One region of the Actinomadura monticuli genome, then DNA from elsewhere that is predicted to be linked to it. Evidence: riboswitches for the same ligand, from Rfam matches in the RefSeq annotation. Region 1 holds a riboswitch; the other holds the start of a gene.
What was found. A riboswitch is a leader RNA that binds a small molecule or an ion and turns the genes downstream of it on or off. The one in region 1 is predicted to bind glycine.
Positions count from the first base shown of each region.

Region 2: linked by a shared signal. The riboswitch ahead of gcvT (glycine cleavage system aminomethyltransferase GcvT) and the one ahead of gcvP (aminomethyl-transferring glycine dehydrogenase) in region 1 are both predicted to bind glycine.

Region 1 is NZ_JAXCEI010000021.1:41,545-45,314, forward strand. It holds gene gcvP (aminomethyl-transferring glycine dehydrogenase) at 1-2,174, opposite strand, end outside; glycine riboswitch at 2,234-2,345, opposite strand; glycine riboswitch at 2,346-2,440, opposite strand; gene SM611_RS32900 (lysylphosphatidylglycerol synthase transmembrane domain-containing protein) at 2,724-3,770, shown strand, end outside.
Region 2 is NZ_JAXCEI010000005.1:501,544-505,313, reverse strand. It holds gene SM611_RS14250 (M50 family metallopeptidase) at 1-739, opposite strand, end outside; gene SM611_RS14245 (hypothetical protein) at 1,008-1,331, shown strand; glycine riboswitch at 1,382-1,477, shown strand; glycine riboswitch at 1,482-1,569, shown strand; gene gcvT (glycine cleavage system aminomethyltransferase GcvT) at 1,643-2,731, shown strand; gene gcvH (glycine cleavage system protein GcvH) at 2,845-3,234, shown strand; gene glyA (serine hydroxymethyltransferase) at 3,231-3,770, shown strand, end outside.

The sequences.
Region 1 (3,770 bases):
AGGTGCTCGCGGACGCCGATCGGGCCGACGCCGGGGCCGCCGCCGCCGTGCGGGATGCAGAACGTCTTGTGCAGGTTGAGGTGCGAGACGTCCGAGCCGAACTCGCCCGGGCGGGCCAGGCCGACGAGGGCGTTGAGGTTGGCGCCGTCCACGTAGACCTGGCCGCCCGCGTCGTGCACGGCCGCGCACACGTCGGTGATCGTCTCCTCGAAGACGCCGTGCGTCGACGGGTAGGTCACCATGATCGCGGCGAGCCGGTCGCCGTGCTTCGCGATCTTCGCGTGCAGGTCGTCCAGGGCGACGTTGCCGCCCTCGTCGCACTTCACGACGACGACCCGCATCCCCGCCATGACGGCGCTGGCGGCGTTCGTGCCGTGCGCGGAGGAGGGGATCAGGCAGACGTCGCGGTGCGCCTCGCCGCGGGAGGCGTGGTAGCCGCGGATGGCGAGCAGGCCGGCCAGCTCGCCCTGCGAGCCCGCGTTCGGCTGGACGGAGACCTTCGCGTACCCGGTGATCTCGGCGAGCGCGGCCTCCAGCTCGCCGATCAGCTCGACGTACCCGGCGGCCTGGTCGACCGGGGCGAACGGGTGCAGGTCCGCGAACTGCGGCCAGGTGACCGGCTCCATCTCGGCGGTGGCGTTCAGCTTCATCGTGCAGGAGCCGAGCGGGATCATGGAGCGGTCGAGCGCGATGTCCTTGTCCTGGAGGCGGCGCAGGTAGCGCAGCATCGCGGTCTCCGAGCGGTGCGCGTGGAAGACCGGGTGGGTCAGGTAGGGGCTCTCGCGGCGCAGCGCGTCCGGGATCGCCTCCTCGGCGCCGTCGGCGGCCGCCGCGCCGAACGCCGCGAGGACGGCGGCGACGTGCCCGGGCAGCGTGGTCTCGTCGCAGGCGATCCCGACCCGGTCGGGGCCGTCCGGGCGCAGGTTGATCCCGCGCTCGCGGGCGGCGGCGACGACCTCGGCGGCGCGGCCGGGCACACGGGCGAGGACGGTGTCGAAGAACGAGCCGTGCACGACCTCGACGCCGGCGGCGCGCAGCCCCGCGGCGATCTCGGCGGCGCGGCGGTGCGCGCGCTGCGCGATCGCGGCCAGGCCCTCGGGGCCGTGGTAGACCGCGTACATGCTCGCCATCACGGCGAGGAGCACCTGGGCCGTGCAGATGTTGCTGGTGGCCTTCTCGCGGCGGATGTGCTGCTCGCGGGTCTGCAGCGCCAGCCGGTAGGCGGTGGCGCCGTCCGCGTCGACGGACACGCCGACGAGGCGCCCGGGAAGCTGCCGCTGGATGCCCTCGCCGACCGCCATGTAGCCGGCGTGCGGGCCGCCGAACCCGTAGGGGACGCCGAACCGCTGCGCGGACCCGACGGCGATGTCGGCGCCGGACTCGCCCGGCGGGCGCAGCAGCGTCAGCGCGAGCAGGTCGGCGGCCACGACCGCCTTGGCGCCGCGCTCGTGCGCCTGCGCGATGACCGGCTCCAGGTCGCGGACGGCCCCGGACGCGCCCGGGTACTGCAGCAGCACGCCGAAGAAGTCGCCGTCCGGCAGTCCGGCGGACAGGTCGGCGGTGACCACCTCGATGCCGAGCGGGATCGCGCGGGTCCGGACGACCTCGATCGTCTGCGGGAGGGCGTCGGCGTCGACCAGGAACGTGCCCGGCTCCTTGCGCTTGGACACGCGGTGGGCGAGGGCCATCGCCTCGGCGGCGGCGGTCCCCTCGTCCAGCATGGACGCGTTGGCGACGGGCAGCCCCGTCAGGTCGGCGACCACCGTCTGGAAGTTGAGCAGGGCCTCCAGGCGGCCCTGCGAGATCTCCGGCTGGTAGGGCGTGTAGGCGGTGTACCAGCCGGGGTTCTCCAGGACGTTCCGCAGGATCACGCCCGGCGTGACCGTCCCGTGGTAGCCGAGCCCGATCATGGACGTCAGCACGGTGTTGCGGGACGCCAGTTCGCGGAGCCGGTCCAGCGCGGCGGTCTCGCTCAGCGCGGGCGGCAGGTCCAGGGAGCGGGCCGTGCGGATCGCGGCGGGGACCGCGGCGTCGACCAGCGCCTCCGCGCCGGAGTAGCCGATGGCGGCCAGCATCCGGGCCTGGTCGTCCGGGCCCGGGCCGATGTGCCGGTCGGCGAACGCGGAGCGCGGATGCTGCGGCGCGGCCACGGGGGCGAAGAACTGGGCGGTCATGGAGAGCCTCCTGGCAGCTGCGGTCGCTCAGGTCCGCCGCCGGCACGGGCCGGCGGCGCGTCTCCCCCTCTGTCATCGGCACCTGAGAGCTTCACCCGCGCGGCGGGGTTTCCCCTTCGGTGAGCCGCCGCCCCCCGAGTGCGGGGACCGGCGCCTGCTTTCCAGAGGTGCCTCGCCCGAGCGGTCCTTTTGCCTGAGAGGTTCCGGGGAGGTTGCCCCTTCGGCGTCCCACGCTGGCGGCGTGGGATCTCTCCCGCCCAGGGTCGACGGCATGTCCTGGACGAAACCCTACCCAATGACCCGCCCGGTCGATCGTCCCGGCCCCCGCCGCCGGGAGCGGACACGGGGGCGTCCTTCCGGCGCCGGAACCGTACCGGCCGGTACGATGTGCTCACTCACCTGGGACAAGACGGACCTCGGGCCATGGGGGCGGAGATGGGGCTGCGAGGTGCGCGCGCGACGGGCCGGATGCCGGGACGGCACTCGACGGCGCGCGACCGGTTCTGGGACGCTGATCACGATGACGGATGGCCGGGGCGGCGGTACCGCGTGACACGGACCCACGACGGCGCGGCGCGCCCGCGGCACGGCGCCACCGCCGCCGGGGTGCCCGTCGACGAGCCCGCCCAGCCGGACCGGATCCGCCGGCCGTCCGACGCGATCAGGTTCGCGGCGTCGCTGGTGGGGCTGGCCGCGGTGATGCTGCTGGTGTCGATCGCGCAGCAGACCACGCACGGGCTGCAGACCGACATCGTGCAGGGCACCGCGCACGCGCCCCGGCTGCTGCTGACGCTGGCGACGCTCGTGTCGAGCTTCGGGGTGCTGGCGGTGCCGATCGCGTTCGCCGTCGAGCGGCTGTTCCACAAGGACGGCACCCGGGTCGCGATCGCGCTGCTGGCCGCCGTGATCGCGTTCGGCGTCACGGTGGGGCTGGACGACCTGGTGGTGCGGGCGGCGCCCGGCGGCGTCCTGGACTCGCTGATCTGGGGCGGCACCGAGACGGCGCCCGTGCACACCGACATCGCCCCGGTGATCGCGTTCGTCAGCGCGGTCGGGATGGCGGGGCGCTCCCGCTGGCAGGCCGCGACCTGGACCATGATCGGGCTGGCGGCGCTGACCGGGCTCACCGCGTCCTACGCCTCGGTCGCCGCGCTCGCGGCCACCTACTTCCTCGGCCGCGCCATCGGCCACGGCACCCTGTACGCCGTCGGGACGCCGAACCCGCGGCCGACGGGGGCGGCGGTCGTCGCGGCCCTGGAGCGGCTCGGGCCGCGGCCCGTGCGGGGCGCGCGGCTGGACGACCCCGCCGACGACGCCGAGGCCGGCCGCCGCTACGGCGTCGTCCTCGCCGGGCGTCCCGCGGGCGGCCGGGTCCCCGCCGGGCGGGGCGCGCACGGCGACTGGGACCTGGAGATCCGCGTCCTGGACCGCGACCAGCAGACCGCCGGGCTCCTCTACCGGATCTGGCGGCTGCTGCGGCTGCGCGCCACCACGACCGGGCGGACGCTGCGGTCGCTGCGCCGGTCCCTGGAGCAGGAGTCGCTGATGGCGTACGCGGTGGACGCGGCGGGCGTCCGGACGCCGCGGCTCACCGGA
Region 2 (3,770 bases), on a different contig from region 1:
TCTGGTTGCGGATGATCGGGACGTTCAGCCGCACGTCCTGCCCGCCGCGCTGGACGGTCATCGGGACGGTCTTCCCGCCGTTGTCGCGGATCAGCACCCGCAGCTTCTCGTAGTCGCCGTCGATCTTCGTGCCGCCGAACGACACGATCCGGTCGCCCGCCTTGAGCCCGGCCTGCGCGGCGGGCGTCGGCGCCGCGTTCGCCGGGCACTGCGTCGTCTGCGACTGGCTCGCGGGCACCATGCACGGGAGGACCTCGCCGATCACCGGCTGGGACTGCTTGGTCCCGATGCCCATCAGCAGGATCGCGAAGAACATCACCGAGAGCAGCAGGTTCATCGCGGGCCCGCCGAACATGATGAGCAGCTTCTGCCACCACTTCTTGGCGTAGAAGACGCGGTCCTCGTCGCCGGGGCGGATCTCCTCCAGCGCGGCGCCGCGCGCCGACTCGATGAGGCCCTGCCACGGCCCGGTGCTGACCTGCCGGACCTGACCGGGGGCGTCGCCCTTGCGCGGCGGCAGCATCCCGATCATCCGGATGTAGCCGCCGAGCGGGATCCACTTGACGCCGTACTCGGTCTCGCCCTTGCGCCGGGACCACATCGTCGGCCCGAAACCGACCATGAACTGGGTCGTCCGCACCTTGAACAGCTTGGCGAACGAGAAGTGGCCGAGCTCGTGGAGCGCGATGGACACCAGCAGGCCGAAGAACAGGATCAGCATTCCTGCCAGGTAGACCATCCCGCTTGCCCTTCACGTCGCGCCCCCGCGCTCACCGCGGGTGATCTCCGGTAACCAACCAAAGAGTACGTGATCCGCCCGCATTCGGTTGAAGCCCGCAAGGAATCCCCGCAGCGCCCGCGGGCCGCCCCGCTTTGAGGTGGGCTGCTAAGGCGCGGCGCGGGCATTCACCCGCCGTTGACTATCCGCGCGGCGGGCCACATGCGCATCATGGGCCGTTCTCACCCCGTCATTGGAGGTACTCACCTTGAAGCGCGGACTTGTAGCGATGCTGGCCTTGACGCTCGCGCTCGGCGGATGCGGCGGCTCCGATGACGGCGGCACGGACTCGGGCGGGTCGGCGCCCTCCTCGCCGGGGGCCTCGGCGCCGTCCGGCACCTCGACCGCGAAGGGGATCACCGGCACGCCGACGCCGCCCGCGGAGTCGAAGGTGACCAAGAAGTTCAACGACTGCATGACCGACCAGGGCGTGCGGCTGCCGAGCCCGAACCCGTCGACGACGCCCGCCAAGAAGGACCTGGAGAAGATGAAGGCGGCGCTGAAGACGTGCATGCGGAAGCTGCAGCCGCCGGCGTCCTCCAACCCCGGGTGACGGCGGGTGGTCGGCGGGCAGGGGCGCTGCTAGATTGGCGGTTCAGCCGTTGATCCCGTGCGGGAGAGTCCCACGCAGCCGGTGTGGGACGCCGAAGGAGCAACTCCTCCCCGGAACCTCTCAGGCCCACGGACCGCACGGACCAGGCGACCTCTGGAAAGCGGGGACCCGGGTCCCCCGCCGAAGGTGAAAGCCCGCCCGGCAGGCGGGTGAAGCTCTCAGGCGCAGATGACAGAGGGGGAGGCACCGAGACGCCCGGTGCGCGAGTGGGACGATGGACCACATGCGCCCGTGACGAAGGAGCCGAACCCATGTCCGCCGATCCGAAGACCACCCCGCTGCACGACGTCCACCGGGACCTCGGCGCGAACATCGTCGACTTCGCCGGGTACCTGATGCCGCTGCGCTACAAGAGCGAGACGGCCGAGCACGAGGCCGTCCGCACCGGCGCCGGGCTGTTCGACCTGTCGCACATGGGGGAGATCTTCCTCTCCGGGCCCGGCGCGGGCGCCGCGCTGGACTACGCGCTGGTCGGGAACCTGTCGCCGATGCCGGTCGGCAAGGCCCGCTACACCATGATCTGCGGGCAGGACGGCGGCGTCCTCGACGACCTGATCGTCTACCGGCTCGCTGACGAGACGTGGATGGTGGTCGCGAACGCCGCCAACGCGGCCGTCGTCCGGGACGCGCTGACCGAGCGGGCCGCCGGCTTCGAGGCGGCCGTCGACGACCGGTCGGACGCGTACGCGCTGATCGCCCTCCAGGGCCCGCGCTCGCAGGAGATCCTGGAAGGGTTCACCGACGCCCCGGTGGCCGGCCTCAAGTACTACGCGATCCTCGCCGGGCGGGTCGCGGGCGCCGACGCGCTGGTCGCCCGCACCGGGTACACCGGCGAGGACGGTTTCGAGCTGTTCGTGGACGCCTCCGACGCCGTCCCGCTGTGGCGGGCGCTCGCCGCGGTGGACGGGGTCGTCCCCGCGGGCCTCGCGGCGCGCGACTCGCTGCGCCTCGAAGCGGGCATGCCGCTGTACGGCAACGAGCTGACCGCCGAGACGACGCCGTTCGAGGCGGGCCTCGGCCGCGTCGTGAAGCTGGACAAGCCGGGTGACTTCGTGGGCAGGACGGCCCTGGCGGCGCAGGCGCAGACCCCGCCGGGCCGTAGGCTCGTGGGACTGGTCGCGCGCGGGCGTCGCGCGCCCCGGAAGGGGTACCAGGTCGTCACGTCCGGCGGCACGCCGTGCGGGGTCGTGACGAGCGGCGCCCCGTCGCCCACACTGGGCAGGCCGATCGCCCTGGCCTACCTCGACAGCGGCGTCGAGGAGACGGACCTGGCCGTGGACGTCCGCGGCCGGCACGAGCCGGTGGACGTGGTCGGACTGCCGTTCTACAAGCGGTCCTAAAGAGCCCTAAGAGAAGGTTGTCCGGGGGTGTGGGGGTCGGCCCCCACCATCAATGAGAAGTTGTCGGGGGTGTGGGGGTCGGCCCGGCCCCCGCCATGACAGGAGAGAGAATCGTGAGCGTTCCGGAGCAGCTCCGCTACAGCGAAGAGCACGAGTGGGTGTCCGGCCTCGGCGGTGAGGACGGCATCGTCACCGTCGGCATCACCGCGCACGCCGCCGACGCGCTCGGCGAGATCGTCTACCTCGAGCTGCAGCCCTCGGAGGGCGACGCCGTCGAGGCGGGCGAGCCCTGCGGGGAGGTCGAGTCCACCAAGTCCGTCAGCGACCTCTACTCCCCCGTGAGCGGCGAGATCACCGCGATCAACGCCGCCGTGGTGGACGAGCCGAAGGTCATCAACGACGACCCGTACGGGGAGGGCTGGATCTTCAAGGTGCGGATCTCCGACGAGCCGGGCGACCTGCTCGACTCGGCGGCCTACGCGAAGCTGATCGAGGAAGCATGAGCCTCTACGACTCCCTCGCGACGGCCGATCCGGAGGTCGCCGAGGCCGTCGCCGCGGAGCTGCGCCGCCAGCAGACCACGCTGGAGATGATCGCGTCGGAGAACTTCGCGCCCGTCTCGGTGCTGGAGGCGCAGGGCTCCGTCCTGACCAACAAGTACGCCGAGGGCTACCCCGGCAAGCGCTACTACGGCGGCTGCGAGTACGTCGACGTCACCGAGCAGCTCGCCATCGACCGGGCCAAGTCGCTGTTCGGCGCCGAGCACGCGAACGTCCAGCCGCACAGCGGCGCGCAGGCCAACACGGCGGTGTACTTCGCGCTGCTGCAGCCCGGCGACACGATCCTCGGGCTCGACCTCGCGCACGGCGGCCACCTCACCCACGGGATGCGGCTGAACTACTCGGGCAAGACGCTGAACGTGGTGCCGTACCACGTCCGCGCCGAGGACGGCCTGGTCGACATGGACGAGGTGGCCGCGCTCGCGGCCGAGCACCGGCCCAAGATGATCGTGGCGGGCTGGTCGGCGTACCCGCGGCAG